DNA from 3 places in the Herbaspirillum sp. CAH-3 genome. Region 2 is predicted to be linked to each of the others. Evidence: predicted binding sites of a transcription regulator. Region 2 holds the regulator's gene; each other region holds the start of a gene.

The links. Region 2 encodes sigma-54, which starts transcription at its own class of promoters, with help from an activator protein. Its sites were predicted from a motif close to TGGCANGNAANCTGCTTT; they were not measured.
Region 1: a site for sigma-54 is predicted at 4,994-5,011, ahead of adh (aldehyde dehydrogenase). Genes of this name have one in related genera too.
Region 3: a site for sigma-54 is predicted at 2,326-2,343, ahead of urtA (urea ABC transporter substrate-binding protein). Genes of this name have one in related genera too.

What each region holds. Positions count from the first base shown of each region.
Region 1 covers NZ_VSWE01000001.1:339,532-346,712, reverse strand. Annotated here, with positions in the region: gene FYB76_RS01625 (PA0069 family radical SAM protein) at 1-716, opposite strand, end outside; gene FYB76_RS01620 (sigma-54-dependent Fis family transcriptional regulator) at 905-2,929, shown strand; gene FYB76_RS01615 (DUF779 domain-containing protein) at 2,910-3,290, opposite strand; gene adh (aldehyde dehydrogenase) at 3,403-4,923, opposite strand; gene FYB76_RS01605 (P-II family nitrogen regulator) at 5,194-5,532, opposite strand; gene FYB76_RS01600 (NAD(+) synthase) at 5,714-7,181, opposite strand, start outside.
Region 2 covers NZ_VSWE01000010.1:166,254-173,434, forward strand. Annotated here, with positions in the region: gene grxD (Grx4 family monothiol glutaredoxin) at 1-156, opposite strand, end outside; gene hpf (ribosome hibernation-promoting factor, HPF/YfiA family) at 530-892, opposite strand; gene FYB76_RS14675 (RNA polymerase factor sigma-54) at 1,045-2,535, opposite strand; gene lptB (LPS export ABC transporter ATP-binding protein) at 2,604-3,353, opposite strand; gene lptA (lipopolysaccharide transport periplasmic protein LptA) at 3,350-3,988, opposite strand; gene lptC (LPS export ABC transporter periplasmic protein LptC) at 4,040-4,648, opposite strand; gene FYB76_RS14695 (HAD family hydrolase) at 4,645-5,199, opposite strand; gene FYB76_RS14700 (SIS domain-containing protein) at 5,199-6,227, opposite strand; gene FYB76_RS14705 (cation:proton antiporter) at 6,589-7,181, shown strand, end outside.
Region 3 covers NZ_VSWE01000025.1:34,529-41,709, reverse strand. Annotated here, with positions in the region: gene urtB (urea ABC transporter permease subunit UrtB) at 1-847, opposite strand, end outside; gene urtA (urea ABC transporter substrate-binding protein) at 1,019-2,272, opposite strand; gene FYB76_RS24635 (ferritin-like domain-containing protein) at 2,672-3,499, opposite strand; gene FYB76_RS24630 (sensor domain-containing diguanylate cyclase) at 3,660-5,381, opposite strand; gene FYB76_RS24625 (extracellular solute-binding protein) at 5,395-6,741, opposite strand.

The DNA.
Region 1 (7,181 bases), on a different contig from region 2:
ACGATGGCCTGCCCCTTGGCTGCCATGGGCGCCAGCAGGTCGATGTCGCGTTCGATCAAGGAGGACTTGGTGATGAGCGCCACCGGATTCTCGCAGTCGTGCAGGATCTGCAGGATGCGCCGGGTCAGCTGGCGTTCGCGCTCGATGGGCTGGTAGGCATCGGTATTGATGCCCACCGTGATGGTGTCGGGTTCATAGGACGGCTTGGCCAGTTCGCGCAGCAGCACTTCGGGGGCATTGCGCTTGGCCACCAGGCGGCTTTCGAAATCCAGGCCCGGGGACAGGCCCAGGTAGCTGTGCGAAGGCCGCGCGAAGCAGTAAATGCAGCCGTGCTCGCAGCCCCGGTAGGGATTGAGGGAAAGTGAAAACGGCAGATCCGGCGAGCTGTTGCGGGTGATGACGGATCGGGCGTCTTCCTCGGTGACGATGGTCTTCAGGCGGGGCGGCTCATCCTCTTCCATGCCCTCGCCCGCCTCCGGCCGCGCCTCGGCAAAACGGACGGACTGCCAACCATCGTCGAACTCCTCCCGCGCCACCGACTCATAGCGGCCACGCAGGTTGGTGACCGCGCCCCGGCCCTTCTGCGCAACCTGGTCGCGGTGGATGAAGGTTTCTGGCGTCAGGGTGGCGTCGTCCTCTCCGGAGGCCGCCGAACGGGCCGGCTGCCCCGGGAAAGGCCGGGCAATGCCCTGCGGGAATTTGGGAAAAGAGGCCAAGGAAAGCTCATCGATACTGTTTTTATATACAGTATTCTGCCTTCACTTCGGACGCGCTGCAAATGCTGTTTCAATTTGTCCTCCTGCCGCATTAATCGGTTATGCTAGTTCACCCTCAGCTTCCCATCAGCGAAGAAAGCGACCATATAGGGGGAACAAGGACCGCCAGAGGTCCCAAGGAGACAAGGATGCAATACCAGGCAAACCGGCCCGGTGCCGGTGCATTGCTGGGGGCTTCGCCCCTGGTGCAGGCCAGCGCGGATGGTGTGCCGGACCTGCAGGCCATCGAACGCTCGCACCAGCGCAGCTCGTCCTACGGCATCACGCGCGGCCAGCGGCCCGACCTGGATTCACTCTCGCGCGCCGACCTGGCCCAGACGCTGGAAGCCAACCAGGCCCTCTCCGGCCATGCCCGCCCGGTCATGGAAACCCTCTACGACCAGATCCGCAATACCCACAGCATGGTGATCCTCTCGGACGCCGAGGGCACCATCCTGCATACGCTGGGCGACAGCGACTTCCTGGCCAAGGCCGATCGCGTAGCCCTGGGCCCGGGCGGACGCTGGTCCGAGCAATTGCGCGGCACCAATGCCATCGGCACGGCCCTCTTCGAGCAAAAACCCACTACCGTGCACGCCCAGCAGCATTACCTGGATGCCAACCGCTTCCTGACCTGCTCGGCCGCGCCCATCTTCGATCATCGCGGCCAAGTGCTGGGGGTGCTGGATGTCTCGGGCGAATGCGGCAGCTTCCACAAGCACACCATGGCCCTGGTGCGCATGTCGGCGCAGATGATTGAAAACCACCTGCTGGCCGGCAGCTTCCCCGATTGCATCACCCTGCACTTCCACAGCCGCGCCGAATTCGTGGGCACGCTGGTCGAAGGCATCGTCAGCTTCACACCGGGCGGGCGTTTCCTGGCGGCCAACCGCAGCGCGCAATTCCAGCTGGGGCTGACGCTCTCGACGCTGCAGTCGCATACCTTTGCGTCGCTCTTCGGGGTGCCGCTGTCGCTGCTGTTCGAACACCATCGCAAGGCCGCATCGGGCTTGCTGGAGCTGTGCCTGCACAACGGCATCCGCATCCATGGCCGCGCCGAGCTGAGGCTGCGCGACCAGCATTTCCAGAACGCGCGCGAGGCCGTGATCGAGGCCCCGGAAGCACTGCCCGCCAGTCCGGCCACACGCCAGGCACCGCCCATGCGCCCCCATCCGGGCCAGCCGCGTGGCGGCCTGAACGCCCTCGATACCGGCGACGCCCGCATGAGCGCCATCATCGCCAAGCTGCGCAAGGTGATCGACCGCGACATCCCGGTGCTCATCACCGGTGAAACCGGCACCGGCAAGGAGTGGCTGGCTCAAGCCATCCACCGCGAAAGCGCGCGCTTCCACGCCAGCCAAACCCGGGGTGGCGCAGCGCCTTTCGTGGCCGTGAATTGTTCGGCCATTCCAGAGAACCTGATCGAAGCCGAACTCTTCGGCTATGAAGACGGCGCCTTCACCGGTGCCCGCCGCAAGGGCGCGCTGGGCAAGATCGCGCAAGCCCAGGGCGGCACACTCTTCCTCGATGAAATCGGCGACATGCCGCTGGCCCTGCAGGGCCGCCTGCTGCGCGTGCTCCAGGAGCGCGCAGTGACGCCACTGGGCAGCCAGCGTGTGATCCCGGTGGACTTTGCGCTGGTCTGTGCCACCAACCAGCCCTTGCGCGAGATGGCCGCGCGCCATGCCTTCCGTGAAGATTTGTATTACCGCATCAACGGCTTGCAGGTAAAACTGCCCGCCTTGCGCGAGCGCAGCGACCTGGGCAAGCTGATCGACCGCATCCTGGAGCAGGAAGGCGGACGCCATGCCCCTCGCTTCGATGCCCAGGCCATGGCATTGCTGCAGGCCAGCCGCTGGCCGGGCAACCTGCGGCAGCTGTCCAACCTGATCCGCACCGCCCTGGCCATGGCCGATGGAGAGACCTGGATAGGCGTGGAACACCTGCCAGATGATTTTCTGGACGAGGCAGCGCCGCTGCAGGCGGCTGGTGGCATGCCGGCCCCCGCAACCCATGAAGAAACGGGCGAAAAGCCGCTGTCCATGCTCGACAGCGAATGGGCTGCCATCGAGCGTGCCCTGCGCACCCATGACGGCAACGTCAGCGCGGCCGCCAAGGCGCTGGGGGTGTCGCGCAATACGCTCTATCGCCGCTTCAAGTCACGCGGGCACTGAGCGGGGCAAGCGCGTCATATTCCTCATCGGAAAACAGCCGCGAGCGCGTCAGGAAGCGCTTGCCGCTGCCGTTCTCCAGCGAGAACATGCCGCCGTTGCCGGTGACCACATCGATGATCAGTTGCGTGTGTTTCCAGTATTCGAACTGGTCGGCACCGATGTAGAACGGCACCCCATCGATTTCCCCGAGATGCACGTCGGTGTCGCCCAGCGTAAAGTCGCCGGCCGGATAGCACATCGGCGCACTGCCATCGCAGCAGCCACCGGATTGAAAAAAGATCAGTTCGCCATGCCGCGCCTTCAACTGGCGCAGCAACTCCACCGTCGCCTCGGTGGCCGTCACCCTGGGCAATGCATTCATTCGCCGCTCTCCTGTTGAGTCTGGTTCTGCCAATAAAAGCGGCACCGGCCGCGAGAGTTGCGGACCGGTGCCGAAGCTGCCTTGCTGCAAGGAGTCAAACGAAATCACGCCATCAGAAGAAGCCCAGCGCCTTGGGGCTGTAGCTGACCAGCAGGTTCTTGGTCTGCTGGTAGTGATCCAGCATCATCTTGTGGTTTTCGCGGCCGATGCCGGATTGCTTGTAGCCGCCGAAGGCTGCATGTGCCGGATACAGGTGGTAGCAGTTGGTCCACACGCGACCGGCCTGGATCTCGCGGCCCATGCGGAAGGCACGCGTGCCATCGCGGGTCCACAGGCCCGCGCCCAGGCCGTAGAGGGTGTCGTTGGCGATGGCCAGGGCTTCTTCCTCGTCCTTGAAGGTGGTCACCGAGACCACGGGGCCAAAGATTTCTTCCTGGAAGATGCGCATCTTGTTGTTGCCCTGGAAGACGGTCGGCTTGACGTAGTAGCCCGTGGCCAGGTCGCCGCCCAGTTCTTCACGTCCGCCGCCGGCCAGCACCTTGGCGCCTTCCTGCTTGCCGATGTCGATGTAGGAGAGGATTTTTTCCAGCTGCTCCTGCGAAGCCTGCGCGCCGATCATGGTGCTCTTGTCCAGCGGATTGCCCTGCTTGATGGCGGCCACGCGTTTCAAGGCACGTTCGATGAAGCGGTCATAGATCGATTCCTGCACCAGCACGCGCGAGGGGCAGGTGCAGACCTCGCCCTGGTTCAGCGCGAACATGGCGAAGCCTTCCAGGGCCTTGTCGAAGAACTCGTCATCCTTGTCCAGCACGTCGGCAAAGAAGATGTTGGGCGACTTGCCACCCAGCTCCAGGGTCACCGGGATCAGGTTCTGCGAGGCGTACTGCATGATCAGGCGGCCGGTCGTGGTCTCGCCGGTGAAGGCGATCTTGGCGATGCGCTTGTTGGAGGCCAGCGGCTTGCCTGCTTCGACGCCAAAGCCCTGCACGATGTTGACCACGCCCGGCGGGATCAGGTCGGCAATCAGTTCGATGAGGACCATGATGGAAGCGGGCGTCTGCTCGGCCGGCTTCAACACCACGCAGTTGCCGGCAGCCAGTGCCGGGGCCAGCTTCCACACCGCCATCAGGATGGGGAAATTCCACGGGATGATCTGGCCGACCACGCCCAGCGGCTCATGGAAGTGATAGGCGTAAGTGTCGCTGTCGATGGGGCAGATGCTGCCTTCCTGGGTGCGCACGGCGGCGGCGAAATAGCGGAAGTGATCGATGGCCAGCGGGATGTCGGCGGCCATGGTTTCGCGGATGGGCTTGCCGTTGTCCAGGGTCTCGGCGGTGGCCAGCAATTCGAGGTTGGCTTCCATGCGGTCGGCGATCTTGAGCAGCATGTTGGCGCGCTCGGTGGGGGAAGTCTTGCCCCAGCTCTTCTTGGCCGCGTGGGCGGCGTCCAGCGCCAGCTCCACGTCTTCGGCGCTGGAACGCGCCACTTCACAGAAGGCGCGGCCGATCACCGGGCTGATGTTCTCGAAGTATTCGCCCTTGACCGGCGGCACGAATTTGCCACCGATGAAGTTGTCGTAACGTTGCTTGAAGGGATCGCGTACGCCGAGTTTGCTGATGTCTGCCAGGTTCATGTCGTCTCCGTTCGGTTTATGGTTGAAATCCCGCCGCGATCATGGCCGCAGCGGCGGTTCATCCCCCAAGATGGCAAATCGCATGCCAGCCTGCAAACCCGCTCTGCAAGCGCCTCTTGCGCCAGCGCCATTGTCACGCTGTGTCAATCTGGCGCAGCCTGGGACAGCGTTGAGCAACAGCCTGCCACACCCTGCGCACTTTTCTGCGGACGTAAAAAAACCGGCCAGAGGCCGGTCTTTCGTGCTTCATGAGGCGCGGGGAGCGCTGGATCAGACGGCATCCGGGCCGGTTTCGCCGGTACGGATACGGATCACCTGCTCCACTTCCTGCACGAAGATCTTGCCGTCGCCGATCTTGCCGGTGCGGGCCGCCTTGATGATGGCGTCCACGGCCTGCTCGACTACCTTGTCGTCCACCACGACCTCGATCTTGACCTTGGGCAGGAAGTCGACCACGTATTCGGCACCGCGATAGAGTTCGGTGTGACCCTTCTGGCGTCCGAAGCCCTTCACTTCGGTGACCGTCAGGCCCGTGACGCCGACTTCGGCGAGGGATTCACGCACCTCGTCCAGCTTGAACGGTTTGATGATGGCGGTCACTTGTTTCATGGCAATTCCTCTCTTGGTATGTCGTAAAGAAACGATTTCAACGATCTGTTGAATAGCGGATACAACCTTCGTTGTTATTTTACTGGCAAGGCCGTGGTGCCCTGCCCACTTGCACATTGTCAATCAGGCGTGCCCGGCTTTCAACCTTCTTGAACCAGCCGGGCCATAAAAAGCCGTTTTTTCAGGCCTCCAGATCGGGGATGCGCTCCAGATCCTGCAACCAGACCGTAGCCTCGCCATCGCTGGGCGCGCGCCAATCACCACGCGGCGAGAGCGAGCCGCCCGAACCGACCTTGGGGGCATTGGGCACGCAGGAGCGTTTGAACTGGCTGGTCTTGAAGAAGCGATAGACGAAGATGCCCAGGTTTTTCTTGATCTGCGGCAAGCTGTACTGGTTGCGCGCCCCATGCAGGCCATCCGGCCAATGGCCGATGCTGCGGTCTTGCCAGGCGCTGTGCGCCAGGAAAGCCACCTTGGCCGGCGTGAAGCCATAGCGCAGGATGTAATAGAGATTGAAATCCTGCAGCTCGTAGGGACCGATGAAATCCTGCGTGCGCTGGCCCGGCTCGCCGTCCGAGGCGCCCGGCACCAGTTCCGGGCTGATCTCGGTTTCGAGGATGTGGATCAGCACTTCCGGCTGCTTCAGTTCCAGCGAACCCGATTCGGCCACCCAGCGCACCAGGTGCGTGATCAAGGTCTTGGGCACGCTGGCGTTGACGTTGTAGTGCGACATGTGGTCGCCCACGCCATAGGTGCACCAGCCCAGCGCCAGTTCGGACAGGTCGCCGGTGCCGATGACGATGGCACCGTGATGATTGGCCAGGCGGAACAGGTGATTGGTGCGCTCGCCCGCCTGCACGTTTTCGAAGGTGATGTCATAGACCGGCTCACCGCGTGAATACGGGTGATCCAGGTCCTTCAACATCTGTTCGCAGCTGGGTCGGATATCGATCTCCTGCGCCGAACAGCCCACTTGCGCCATCAGCTGATGCGCCTGCACCAGCGTGCGGCTGCTGGTGGCAAAGCCGGGCATGGTATAGGCCAGGATGTTGGAACGCGGCAGGCCCAGCTTGTCCATGGCCTTGGCGCAGACCAGCAGCGCATGGGTCGAATCGAGGCCACCGGACACACCGATGACGACCTTCTTGATGTTCGAGGAAGACAGGCGCTGCACCAATGCCTGCACCTGGATGTTGTAGACCTCGCGGCAGCGCAGTTCGCGCTGTTCGGCATTGGCCGGCACGTAGGGGAAGCGCGCGACCCGGCGTTGCAGCGGCAAGTCCTGGTCTTGCGGAACCTGCACATCGAAACGCACTACCTCGAAGCGGCGCACTTCGTCGGCGTGGCGGCGCACCGACTGGCCAAACGTGGTCTGGTGGAAGCGTTCGCGCGAGAGGCGTTCCAGGTCGATGTCGGCATAGATCACGTGACCGCCTTCGGCGAAGCGCTCGGACTCGGCCAGCAGTTCACCGTTCTCGCAGATCAGGGCCTGGCCGTCCCAGGCCAGGTCGGTGGTGGACTCGCCATTGCCCGCCGACGAATACAGATAGGCCGCCAGGCAGCGCGCCGATTGCTGCGACACCAGCTGATGGCGGTAACCCGACTTGCCGACCACGATGTTGGAAGCCGACAGGTTCACCAGCACGGTG
Region 2 (7,181 bases):
GTTGACGGTGACGATGTTCTCGGCGCCGCTGGCCTTGAGCAACTGGATGGCCTTGCCGGAAAAGCCGCATTGCGGGAACTGTGCAGTGCCCTTCATGAACAGCACCACGGGGTTTTGGGTCACGGTTTCTTTGATCCAGGATTGGACGTCGCTCATGGCTATGCCTTTAAAAATGGGATTGCCGACATTATAGGGAAAAGCCGGCCGGCGCGTTGAAAACGGGTAAGGTCCGCCCGGCCGTCTGACCGGGCAGGAAATTGCATCACGGAAATGATTTATATCGTATGCAAGTTCTCGTATCGAAGATGAGGGTGACGTGAACACATTCAAGCAGCAGGCTCCTGCATCATGTTCAGCGACGGCTGTGGAAAAGTTGCCTTGCGCAATGATTTATATTTTTTCCACAGGCTTGCGCCAGTTCGGCGGCCATCAATGAAAAAGGGCGCTTGCGCGCCCCTTCCTCATGAAATTCGGCTGGCTTTCTCAGCAGCGTTGCGGCTGCGAGGCGGCTTGCCGAGGGTGTCCTGGCTTATGCCGCTCCGGCCACCGCATCCTCCGGCGTTTCGTCCGGCAGGCGCTTGGCCATGGAGTGATGTTCCTGCAACTTGTCCTTGTGCTTGATGACCTGGCGATCGAGCTTGTCGATCAGCGTGTCAATGGCAGCGTAGAGGTCGTGTGCGATGCTTTCCGCATGTAGATCCTTCCCCTTGATGTGGACGTTGATTTCCGCTTTTTGGCGCTTTTCCTTTTCTGTGAGTTTATCTACGCTCAGGATCACGCTGACGTCGATCACGTTGTCGAAATGGCGCTTGATACGCGAGAGCTTGCTTTGCACGTATTCCCGGATGGCGGGGGTCAGTTCGAGGTGGTGTCCACTGATGGTCAGATTCATACAAGACTCCTATCGTGAAGTCACTGGAGGTTCGTGCAATCGATCCTGCTGCAGCTGTACCACGGGCACGGTCTTCGTGTCGGATGGCGCGGGCATCAGTCGGATGCTTGCCTGAACACAGCAACGGTACTGCAGAAAAACTGAGGAAAAACTCAGAGGGACTTGCGGAGATTGACCGGCGGAATCTTCAACACTTCGCGGTATTTGGCGACTGTGCGTCGCGCGACCACCATGCCTTGTTCTGCCAGCATATCCGCAATCTTGCTATCGGATAATGGGGTCTGCGGGTTCTCGGCTCCTATCAACTGTTTGATCAGCGCCCGTATCGCGGTGGAGGAAGCTTCGCCTCCGGTTTCAGTCGCGACGTGGCTACCGAAGAAGTATTTCAACTCAAACATTCCATGCGGAGTGAGCATGTATTTCTGAGTCGTCACGCGAGAGATGGTGCTCTCGTGTAGACCCAGTGTATCAGCAATTTCACGCAGCACAAGGGGGCGCATGGCGACTGCCCCATGTGAAAAGAAGTTTCTTTGACGTTCCACAATAGCCTGCGCGACGCGCAAAATTGTATCGAAACGTTGCCGCATGTTCTTGATGAGCCACTTGGCTTCCTGCAACTGCGACGACAGCGAACCTTCGCCCTTGGCTTGCTTCAATGCACTGGCATACATCGCATTGACGCGCAGCTTGGGCATGACCTCATGGTTGAGCATGACCTGCCAGCCGGTCTTTGTCTGCTTGACAATCACATCCGGCACCACATAGTCCGAGGCATCGCGCGCGAATTCGGCACCCGGGTGCGGACGGCATTGGCGGATCACGGCCTGGGCTTCACGCAGGTCTTCGTCATCGCAATCCAGGGCCTTCTTGATCTTGTTGAAATCGCGCTGGGCAAACAGCGGCAGGTAATCCTCAACGATCCTCAGCGCCAGCTTGCGGGTGACAAAGGGGATCTTGGGCAGGCGGCGGATTTGCAGCGCCAGGCATTCACCGGCACTGCGTGCACCCACCCCCGCGGGATCCAGGCTCTGCAGGAGCTTGAGCGAAATGGACAGCTCTTCCATGTCGATGCCCAACTCTTCAGGCAGGCGCGCGTGGATGTCTTCCAGCGGTTCTTCGAGATAGCCGCTTTCGTCGAGCGCATCGGTGAGCAGCTCCAGCAGCGCCCGATCGCGCAGGGTGCGCGCGGTCACGCGGATCTGTTCCAGCAGGTGTTCGCGCAGGGTCAGTTCGTGGGCTTCGAGTTGCGGACGGGCATCGTCGTCGTCCGGCGACTTGCCGCTGCGTGCGACATCGTCAAAGCTCCAGTCAGCATCGCCGGTGACACCGTTGTCGGGATTGTTGTCCTGGTACTCGAAACTGGAATCGCCATCTGCCGCCGCCGGTGCGGCCTCGCCGCTGCCTTCCCCGGGCGCCTCGGCCACACCGCTGGAGGGCGAACTGGAGACGGCGCCATCGGCCAGCAGGCGCACCGAATTGTCGAGCGCATCGTCCAGGCGTTCCAGCAGGGGATTGTCGGAGAGGATCTGTTCCAGTTCCTGGTGCAGTTCCAGCGTCGACAGTTGCAGCAGCCTGATCGACTGCTGCAGTTGCGGCGTCAAGGCGAGGTGCTGCGAGGTACGTAACTGGAGCGACTGTTTCATCTGTCTTTCTGGAAGCGGCGTGGCCCGCTGGTTGCACTGCCTGTCGTTGCGTAAAGTAAGTTGCCTGCTTACATGCGGAAGTGTTCGCCCAGGTACACGCGGCGCACCGATTCGTTGGCGATGATCTCTTCCGGATTGCCGCTGGCCAGCACCGTGCCCTGGTTGATGATGTAGGCGCGGTCGCAGATGCCCAGCGTCTCGCGCACATTGTGGTCGGTGATGAGCACGCCGATGCCGCGTTCCTTCAGGAAGCGCACGATGCGCTGGATCTCGATCACGGCAATCGGGTCGATACCGGCAAAGGGTTCATCGAGCAGCACGAAGCGCGGATCGGTGGCCAGTGCGCGGGCGATTTCGACACGGCGACGCTCGCCGCCCGAGAGCGACAGCGCCTGGCTATCGCGCAGCTTTTCGATCTGCAGTTCGTGCAGCAGGTTGTTGAGGCGGCCTTCGATTTCATCGCGCGAGAGCGGCTTGCCGTCTTCCTGGCGCAGCTCGAGCACGGCACGGATATTGTCTTCCACCGTCAGCTTGCGGAACACTGAGGCTTCCTGCGGCAGGTAAGACAAGCCCATGGTGGCGCGCTTGTGGATGGGCATGCGCGAAATGGATGCGCCATCCAGGTCGATCTCGCCGCCATCGGAGGGCACCAGGCCCACGATCATGTAGAACGAGGTGGTCTTGCCGGCACCATTGGGGCCAAGCAGGCCGACCACTTCGCCGCTGCGCACTTCCATCGAGACATCGCGCACCACCTGGCGCGCGCCATAACTTTTCTTCAGGCCGCGAACGACCAGCGAGCTGGCTGCCATCGTCATTGGCCCTTTCCGTTGTCGCGACGCGGGGCAGGCTGCGCGGCGTTGTTCTTGCCGGACGGCTGGGCCGCCGGGGTGGCCGGTGCGGTGCTGCCAGCCGGCGGCGGATTCTTGGGCTGGATCACGGCGGTGATGCGGCCCGCGCCGGGCTTGCTCTCGCCGCTGGCGGTATTGTTCACGGAGTAGAACTCCGCACGGCTGTCGTAGGAGATGAATTCACCGTTGACTTCATCGGTGATGCGATCACCATCCATGCGCTGGATGTGCGCGCGCTGGAACAGTTTGGAGACTTCGGTCTGTTCCGAATATTCGATCCGCTCGGCCTGGCCTTCGATCCACAGGTTGGGACCGCCGTCGCGCTTCTGGCGGAAGTTGGCCAGCGACCCGGGAGCCGCGTACAGCACGGCGTTTTCATAACCGTACTGGTCGGTCGTCAATACCACCCGGCCGGCCTTGATGATGAGCGTACCGCGCGTCATGACCACGTTGCCGGTGAAGGTCTTCACCTGGCGCACATCGTCATACACCATCTGGTCTGCCTCGATGTTGGTGGGCTTGGTGGAGTCCGCCTTCTCGGCGTTGGCCACGCCGCACACGGCAGCCAGCATCAGCATGGGCAGAAAGAGTGAGCGTTTCATTGGTTTCCTGTCTGGTCGGTTCTTGGCGTTCTTGTCCCGGTCGCTACCGGGTTATCGTTTCTTCGGGGTCGGCTCGTAATAGCCGCGTACATTGCCGAACAGCTGCACCACCTGGGTGGCGTTGTTGGCCACCATGCCCACGCCGTTCAGGCGCGTGGTGCCCATGGTCATGGCCACCGGCTTGTCGGTCTTGACGATTTCATCGTCGGGCAACAGCAGCAGGTATTCCGATACCAGGTGCATCTGCTCGCGCCCCTTGTAGGGCGCGCGTATCGCGTTGGCGTTGCCGTACATGTGGATCTGGGTCTGGTCGTCCGTCACGCGTGCGGTATCGGAGTAGAGCTCCATGGGCGCCTGGGCCTGGTCCAGGTTGTGCACGACCGGCTTGGTGATCTCGAAGGAATCATCCGTGGGGAAGTGCACCATCTTCCTGCCCGAGACGTCATAGCGCGGCAGGCCGGTGGGGCCCATCCTCACGTAGCTGAAGTTTTCCAGGTAGTAGTCGGGCTTGCCGCGCGGACGCTGCACCGGCTGCTTGTCGCCCGCTGCGCGCATGGCCTGCATCACCCAGAAACTGCCCAGCGCTGCGCCGATCAGGATCGCCAGGATCACCGCCACGCGGATGCGCTCGGCCTTGCGTGCCCCGCTGTGCCCGCTCATGCCAGGTACGGCGCCAGCGCCGCCTCGTAGTTGCCTTGCGCGGCCAGGACCAGGTCGCAGATTTCTCGCACGGCGCCATTGCCGCCGGTGGCCTGGGTGACGTAGTCGCTGCGCGACTTCACTTCACGATGGCCGTTGGCCACGCAGGCCTTGAAGGCCACGCGGGTCAGGACCGGCAGGTCGATGATGTCATCCCCCAGGTAGCCGCAATCCTGCGGACCCAGCTGCACCTGCTGCAGCAATTGCTCGAAAGCCTGGCGCTTGTCGTGGATGCCCTGGAAGACATGGGCGATGCCCAGGTCGCGCGCCCGGCGCAGTACGAAGGGCGACTGGCGCGCAGTGATGATGGCGGCGGCCGTACCGTACTGCTGCATCATCTTGATGCCGTGGCCATCGAGGGCGTTGAAGCGCTTGAAGGCTTCACCCTCATCACCATAGAACAGGCCGCCATCGGTGAGCACGCCGTCCACATCGAAGATCATCAGGCGCACCTGCGCCGCCTTGGCGAGCGCGGCGGCGGGCAGGGTGCTGGCGAAGGCTGGCGCATTCATCAGATCACCTTGGCACGCGTGAGATCGTGGATGTGCAGCGCGCCCGTGAGCACGCCGGCCGCATCGGTGACCAGCAACTGGTTGATGCGGAATTGTTCCATCAATTGCACCGCATCCACTGCCAGCTGGTCCTGGTTGACGGTCTGCGGATTGGCATGCATCACGTCTGCAATGCAGAACTTGGCGAAGTCCTGGCCACGCTCCAGCAGGCGGCGCAGGTCGCCATCGGTAAAGACGCCGACCGGGCGGAATTGCTCATCCACCACGGCGGTCATGGCCATGCCCTTGCGGGTGATCTCCATGAGCGCGGCCGACAGGGACACATCCGGACGCACGGCAGGAATGGCCTCGCCACTGCGCATGACATCGCGTACGTGGGTCAGCAGGCGGCGGCCCAGGGCGCCCCCGGGATGCGAGCGGGCAAAATCTTCCTCGACGAATCCGCGTGCGTCCAGCAGCGACACCGCCAGCGCATCGCCCATGGCCAGCGCGGCCGTGGTGCTGGCGGTAGGCGCCAGGTTGAGGGTACAGGCTTCCTGGGCCACGCCCACGTTGAGGTGCACGGCCGCAAGCTGCGCCAGGCTGGACTGGTCATTGCCGGTCATGGCAATGATCACTGCGCCCATGCGCTTGATGATGGGGACGATGGCCAGCAGCTCGGCCGTTTCGCCGGAATTGGAAATGGCGATGAAGACATCGCGCGCGGTCACCATGCCCAGGTCGCCATGGGCGGCTTCAGCCGGATGCATGAACAGCGACGGGGTGCCGGTAGAGGCCAGGGTTGCAGCCATCTTGCGGCCGATGTGGCCGGATTTGCCGATCCCGGAAACCACCGCTCGCCCCTCGCACTGCAGCAAGACCTCTACGGCCTGGGCCAGGGGTTCGGCGCTGTCGTCGCGCAGGCGGTTTTTCAGGGCCAGGATGGCATCAGCTTCGATCTGCAGGGTCTGGCGTGCCAGTTCGATGGCACGGCGGGCAGCCCCGGCCGAAAAAGATGCAGGCGTGGTTTTGTCATCGGTTACACTCATAACCGAAGTATAAACGAATTAGCAAAGCAAAAAACTTGCCAGATGTAAGGGAATGCTGCCGGATTTGATGTGAAGTGCAGCTTTGCGTCGCGCCGCAGCGCCGCAGCCACGGGGGATTCCGGCCTGCACCAAGGTCGGGCGCGGCATCGCAACAGACGGGGAAAGCCCACGATCGTAGTGAATAACTCTGCTGTTGTTGCGCCACAGGTATGAATTCTACGGCGATCAAGCCCGCCGCTGCCCGAGGTTTTCCTTCACGTTCAATGCTGGCTGCATGAACTGCCTCTTGCTGGTGCGTTGCCAATTCATTCACATCGAACCCCGCCGAGCCCGGCGGCTTTTGACAAGAAACTCGACAGCAATGTTTTCCGGACTGGAACTGACCCTTTTCCTTCTGGCCGCCGCAGTGCTCGGCGTGGTCGCCTTCCGCATGATGCAGTTGCCGCCCATGCTGGGCTACCTGGTGGTGGGCATCATCATCGGCCCGCACGGCCTGGCCTTCGCCGAAGACAACGAAACCACCCATGCGCTGGCCGAATTCGGCGTGGTCTTCCTGATGTTCTCCATCGGGCTGGAGTTTTCGCTCTCCAAGCTCTCGGCCATGCGCCACATCGTCTTCGGCCTGGGCGTGGCGCAAGTGGCCGCCACCATTGCCACGACCATGGTGGTGGCCTGGGGCGCGGCCATGGTGCTGCCGCAGTTCGTCAACGTGACCTGGCAGGCCGCCTTCGCGCTGGGCGGGGCGCTCACCATGTCGTCCACGGCCATCGTCTCCAAGCTGCTCACCGAACGGCTGGAGCTGGAGACCGAACACGGCCGCCGCATTCTCGGCGTGCTGCTGTTCCAGGATCTGGCGCTGGTGCCGCTGCTGATCGTGGTGCCGGCGCTGGCCAACCCGTCGGGCAACATCATGGTCACGCTGGGCTGGGCGGTGGGCAAGGCGCTGGTGGTGCT
Region 3 (7,181 bases), on a different contig from region 2:
TCATCAGCAGCTCACCGTGGGCCATGTTGATGATGCCCATGAGGCCGAAGGTGATGGCCAGGCCCAGTGCGGCCAGCAGCAGCACGCTGCCCAGCGAGACCCCATAGAACAGCTTGCCGGCGAAGTCGACGATGGCCAGGTGGCGGTCCAGTGCGGAGAGGGTGCGCACCGCTTCCACGCGCACGCCCTCATCGGCTTCGACGTAGGAGCCATCGGGATTCTTGGCCAGCATGTTTTCCAGCACCGGCTTCAACGAGGCATTGGTGGTCTCGGCCAGCTTCTTGACGGCGGCGCGGCGTGCCGCCGGGTCGGTCGAATGCAGGTTGGCGGTGGCTTGCACCTGCTGCAGCACGTCCTTGATCTGCGGATCGCTTTCCTTGGCGAGCGCTTTTTCGATCAGCGGGATCTGCGCCGGGTCGGCATTCTTGAGCAATTCACCGGCGGCGGCCAGGCGCTGGTCGCGCTGCGGCGAGAGCAGTTTGAGGCCCGAGAGCGCGCCATCAACAGCACCGCGCAGGCGGTTGTTGACGGTGATGCCTTCGGCGTCATCGGGCGCCGGGCCAGTCTGGTCATTGGCCGGATTGAATGCCTTGCCGGCGTCGTCGACGATGAGCACGTCACCGGCGGGGGTGACGTAGAGCGCGTCGCTGTTCAGGGCATTGAGGATCTTGAGCGCGTCTTCATTGGCCAGCGCGGCAATCTGGTTGACGGCGTCGATGCGCGCGTCGGGGTCGTCTCCGCCAAGGGGCTTGAGCAAGGCCGGATCGATGGCTGCGAACGCCCCCAGGGCGTGGACGCAAAGCCAGGTCGCGAGCAGCCCGCGTAGGAACTGGATGGCTGGTTTCATGGTCGGTGTGCGCCTCGAAGCGCGGGCCGGTCGATGCGGTGGCCGGGGCGAGTCGTCGGGCGGTTTTCTTGTGGAGGGAAATGCATTGCGGCGGACGGTGCCTTCCCTACGCCACGCTGCGGCGTAGGGAAGGCGCTCCGAAGAACGCCAAGAACTACAACAACCGCAAGCTTAGTTCTTCTGCTTGCTTTCGTTGCCCGGGATGTACGGGCTCCAGGGTTGTGCGCGGATGGTGGTCTTGGTCTTGTAGACCACGTTGAACTGGCCGTCCGCCTTGATTTCACCGATCATGACGGGCTTGTGCAGGTGGTGGTTGGTCTTGTCCATTTCCAGCGTGTAGCCCGACGGTGCCTTGTAGGTCTGGCCACCCATGGCGGCGATCACCTTGTCGGTGTCGGTGGACTTGGCCTTTTCCACGGCCTGTGCCCACATGTGGATGCCGACGTAGGTGGCTTCCATCGGGTCGTTGGTCACGACGGTATCGGCGTTGGGCAGGTTCTTGGCCTTGGCGTATTCCTTCCACTTCTTGATGAAGGCGGTGTTGACCGGATTCTTCACCGATTCGAAGTAGTTCCAGGCGGCCAGGTGGCCCACCAGCGGCTTGGTATCGACACCGCGCAGTTCTTCTTCACCCACCGAGAATGCCACCACCGGCACGTCGGTTGCCTTCAGGCCGGCGTTGCCCAGTTCCTTGTAGAAGGGCACGTTGGAGTCGCCATTGATGGTCGAGATCACCGCGGTCTTGCCACCGGCGGAGAACTTCTTGATGTTGGCCACGATGGTCTGGTAGTCGGAGTGGCCGAACGGGGTGTAGACCTCGTCGATGTCGGAATCCTTCACGCCCTTGCTGTGCAGGAAGGCGCGCAGGATCTTGTTGGTGGTGCGCGGGTAGACGTAGTCGGTGCCCAGCAGCACGAAGCGCTTGGCGCCGCCGCCTTCCTTGGACATCAGGTATTCCACGGCGGGAATGGCTTGCTGGTTGGGGGCAGCACCGGTGTAGAAGACGTTCTTCTCCAGTTCTTCACCTTCGTACTGCACCGGGTAGAACAGCAGGCTGTTCAATTCCTTGAAGACCGGCAGCACCGACTTGCGCGACACCGAGGTCCAGCAGCCGAAGACCACCGAGACCTTGTCCTGGGAGATCAGCTGGCGGGCCTTTTCAGCGAACAGCGGCCAGTTCGAGGCGGGGTCGACCACCACCGGTTCGAGCTTCTTGCCCATCACGCCGCCGGCGGCGTTGATTTCGTCGATGGTCATCAGGGCCACGTCCTTCAGGGACGTTTCGGAAATGGCCATGGTGCCCGACAGCGAGTGCAGGATACCGACCTTGATGGTGTCGGCAGCGAAGGCCGAAGGCAGCCAGGAGGATGCGGCCAGTGCGAATGCGCCCAGAGCGGTGGCTTTCAGTACGGTACGACGTGACATGTGGTGCTCCCTCGAGAAAAGTTTTGGAAGAATTTTTTCACTGCCCAGTCGCTTTAGCAGATTGCGTGCCAATGCCCGGCCGAGGGCCTGCGGCCTGCATCAAAGCGGGGCGGGGAGGGGCGGGAAGGGGAGGAAATGTTGTCAGGTACGCCATGATTGCGCACCAAAGCTGAGCGTCATTGTCGACAGTCCCATGTCGTTGCAGCAATATTCACCAGGCTGGCGCTTGCTCTTGCGCGATCTTGGTGCATCGCCCAAAGCGCCATGCCATGCGGCTTTGCGCGGAGTTTTCCGACTTCTTGGGGCGTGGGACAGATTGTTCACAATGAGAGTAAACCCGGGCCAGGCAGCGTGATCCATCACGGTGCCTGGTCCGGCGGAGCGGGTCTGGCCAGGCGCCTAGCGCAGCAAAACATGCTGCATGAACTGCCGCAGCGGGAATTCGATGAGATTCTGCAAGGCCACCGGCAACTCCAGCGGACGCATGATCATCTTGATGGTGGTCTCGGGTTTGAGGTTCACGCGCACGGTGCGGCTCATGCGCGAGGCCAGTTCCTTGACCCGTGCGGGATCGGCTGCCAGTTCCGGTTTGTGCACCATCACCACGTGGCGGATGGCGCAATCGGCATCTTCGCTCTTCAGTTCCAGGGTGCGTCGGCTGAGGGTGCCGAAGACGCGCGAGCGGCCGATGTTTTCCTGGCGGCGATAGCGGCGGAAGTACTGGTAGAAGTGCTTGTAGTGATTGACCTCGTCATTGGCGATGAGGCCGGCCAGGTGCTTCAGTACCGGCTCGTCGGTGGCACGCGCCAGCGCCCGGTAGTAGGTGGAGGTCCCGGTCTCGACCACGCAGCGTGCGGCCAGCTCCTGGGCGCGCGTGGGTTCGAGCAGCTCGACCTTGCAGTACTGCGAGTATTCATCGAGGAAGCCCTGGTAGGCGCGCTGCCAGTCGAACTCCGGCCAGACATGCTCGACATAGGCGCGCAGGGCCGCGCCATGCTGCAGCTCTTCCTGCTCCCACTGCTCGCGCAGCCAGGTCTCGACTTCGGCGTCGCCCTTGTAGAACTCCACCAGGTTGTGGGTATAGAGATCCGAACCGCTTTCGACGAAGGAGGCGCAGGCCACCAGGTAGAACAGGTCTTCATCCTGCCGTACCCGCTCTCGGTCGATACGGTCCAGGTCGATGTCATCGATGGTCCAGTGTTTTTTTTCTTGGCGACTCGGGTTCATCTGCTATACCTCTCTTCTCAAGTGACGGTTGGCATAGCGATATGATGCAGTGCGAAGGCATTGGTTCAGGGCCGCACGGTGCAGCTTGACCTAACTTTGCACATGGCGCGTCCTGGCGGTGCTGCCTGTCAGTGCTTTGTCAGCCGCAACACTCGGGCGCCTACAGCATTTGCGTGGCGTCACTGCCCAGCACCACGCGATTGCGGCCCTGGTATTTGGCGTGATACAGCGCCTGATCGGCGATGCGCAGCAATTGTTCGGAGGTGGTCTCTTCATCCGGCTGCAACGAGGCCACGCCGATACTGGCCGTGATGTAGCCGAAAGGCGAATCGGCGTGCGGCAGCTTGAGCGCGAAGATGGCCTGGCAGATGTTCTCGGCCTGCTGCACGGCGTGGGCGGTATCGCTCTCGGCGATGATGACGCTGAATTCCTCGCCGCCATAGCGTGCGACCAGGTCGGTAGCGCGGCGCGAACTCTTCTGCAATACGCGCGCCACGATGCGCAGGCATTCGTCCCCGGCCAGGTGGCCATAGCGGTCGTTGTATTTCTTGAAGTAATCCACGTCCAGCATCAACAGGGCCAGCGCATGGCCCGAGCGCACCGAGCGCCGCAGCTCGTTGGCCAGCACCTCATCGAAGCGGCGCCGGTTGGCCACACCCGTCAGGCCATCGGTGGCCGAGAGCGCTTCCAGCTTGCGGTTGGCACGCTCCAGCTCGCGCGTGCGCAGGGCTACCTGTTCTTCCAGTTCTTCCTTGTTCTGCTGCAGCTTGCCGGCCATCTCGTTGAACTTGCGCGAGAGCACGGCGATCTCGTCACCGCCGGCCTGCTCCACCCGCACCGTGGTATCACCGCTGCCGGCTTCCTTCATGGCGCCCACCAGGCGCTGCAGCGGCACGCTGATGCTGCGCGCGATCAGTGCCGAGAGCACCAGCGAGGCCGCAAAGCACAGCAAGCCGATGGCGATGATCTTGTCGCGCACCGAGCGCGTGTCGGCGTTGAGCTTGTCGCTGGGCGTGGCGCTGACCACCCACCAGGAGGTATGCGGCAACTGCGCGATGGCGGCATAAAAACGCGTGCCGTCGGCGCGCGTATAGGAAATGAAGTCGCTGTTGCGGCGCTGGCCCAGGCTGGCCGTGATGCCTTCGAGCAGGGCCGGATCGGCGCTGCTGAAGCTGGTATCGCGTCCCTGCACCACCACCGCGCCATCGCTGGCATCGACGATGAAGAGGCTGGAATCGTAGCCCAGGTCCACCCCCTCGAAGATGCTGAAGAAGTAGCTCGGCCGCACGCCCACGAAGAGCATGCCGGCCGGACGGTTGTTGCCGGTGAAGCGGATCTCGCGCAGCATGGCCACGCTCTTCTGGCCATGGCCGCCGTTGTAGAGCGTCCACCATGCGCGCCCGGAGAGGTCCGGCGCTTCCTCGGCCACGCGGCTGATGTTGCTGGCCAGGGGCGCAAAGATCTGCGGATCGATCACCTGGCGCCGACGGTCCAGCAGGTATTTCTGGTTCACATCGGGCAGCGAACCGAAGGTATCGAGCAGCACCCGCGCCACGCCGCTGCGGGCGGCGGCAGCGGCGGCATCATCATCGCCGTAGTAGTTGGCCAGCAGGCGTTGCAGCTTGTCCGACAGCGCCAGCTCTTCACTGATGTCCTCGATCTTTTCCATGCGCAGCATCAGGTTCTGCGAGATCTGCTTGGCCACCTGCACCGAGTAGGCGCGCACCTTGTCCTGGGTGGCGCGGGTGGTCTCGCGGTAGGCCAGCAGGCCCGAGATCAGCAGCGGTACCAGCGACACCAGGATGAAGGAGTTGATGAGGCGATAGCGGATCTCGATCTTGCGCAGGAAACCGAGCCAAAGGAAGTCGAGCCGTCTGGGCATGGATGGTCTCTCCCTACTTGGCCGACAGCCGCGCCTGCTCGGCGATGGAGTCCTGCAAGGCGCGCGCGGCGCGCGCCGGCGACTGGCGGCCCGACAGCACGGCCTGCAACAGCGGGTGCAGGACATCGATGGTATTGACCGGCAGCAGCGAGTAATACAGGCCCGGTGCGTTGGCCCCGGCGGCATCGCGTTTCATGTCCTCGACCAGCGCAAACAGGTCACGGTCACCGCTCACGTCCGGCGCGATCACGCGAAACGGCGGAATGTTCTGGCGCTTGGCCTGCCAGATCGACATCCCGGGACCATAGAGGAAGTCCAGGAACTGCACCGCCGCCTCGCGTTGCTGCGCGCTGCTGCGCTGGGCCACGGCAAAACCGGTCTCGCTGCCCAGCACCGGTTCCAGAGGCTGTCCCTTGTCATTCCAGGGTGGCACGAATACGCCCACACGCATGTTGCGCCCGTTCATGAGCGTGCCCGCCGCCCAGGTCCCCTGGAAGGTCATGGCTGCGCGGCCTTCGGCGAACTGGCGCAAGGTGGCGTCATAGCCGGCGCGCAGGCAGTCGGCCTGCACCAACTTCTGCTCCACCAGCGTGCGCAGGCGCGTGAAGATGGCGACCCCGTCGGGGTTGTCCAGCTGCAGCGAGCCATCGGCAATGCGTGCGCGCCAGTCCGGTACCTTGGCGGCGACCAGGTTGGCAAAGCCGTAGCTGAAGGGGCCATTGCCCAGCATGTTGGGGAAGCCGCCGGAGAGGGCCAGCGGAATGAAGCCGGCCCGGCGCAATGCCGCGCCCGTGGCAAGAAATGCGTCGAAGTCGGTCGGCGGCGCACTGATGCCGGCCCGCTCGAACATGTCGCGGTTGTAGTAGATCAGCGTGGTCGCCAGGCCCGAGGGAATGCCGTAGCGCCGACCGCCCGGTGAAGTCCACTCGCGTTGCAGGCTTTCGAGCAACTGGCCCCAGGCCTGGGTGGTGCCGACGTCAGCCAGCAGGCCCTGGTCGGCCAGGGCGGCCGTGTAGGGGCTGGCATTGACCGAGATGATGTCGGGCAGGCTGTCGGTGGCGGCGCGCGGCTTGAGGTTTTCTTCGACCGAATTGCCGATCATGAATTGCAGGTTGATGCGCACCTGCGGATGCGCACGCATGAAGGCATCGGCCACGCGATGCATTTCTTCTGCCCAGTCGGGTGCCCAGACCAACGCGGTCAGCACTACCGGCTCGGCGGTGGCCATCGCGGTGGTGCGCGAGGCTGGCGCCTCTGCGCTGTCGGTCCTCTCTTCAGTACGCTCGCAGGCAGTCAGCAGGAGGGCTGCTGCCATCCCCGCGATGAATATCCTGAGCCCGCGCATGACGCGCACGGTCATGCCTGATGGCCCGCAACTGGAGTGGCAACCCGGATCAGGCACGCCGGTTACTGATGGCGTATATCGGCCACGCATTGATTTCCCCTGCGGCTAAATTTTCTTGTTTTACAGCAATGCGCATGGTGCTGCCCTGGCCTTCGCCGCGTCGCGGTGACTGGTGTCCCGTGACGGGCTGGAGCCCGCGCTGCGCCTACCTGCCGCTCCCTTTGCACGATCCCGGCATGTGAGAATAATGACAACAAGTTTGCCAGCTTTTACAAGTTCCTGCACGAATCGCGCGCGCATTCCTTGTCGTTGCTCAGCTTTTGCCACGGTGCAAGTGAGCGGCGTTTGCGGTACCGCCTGAACGAAAATGAACAGGCCCTTATAATGATGCCCTCACGCCGCCAGGGGCAATCCTGGTTCATCTTGCATCAACCCGCTTGCATCTTCCCCTCGGC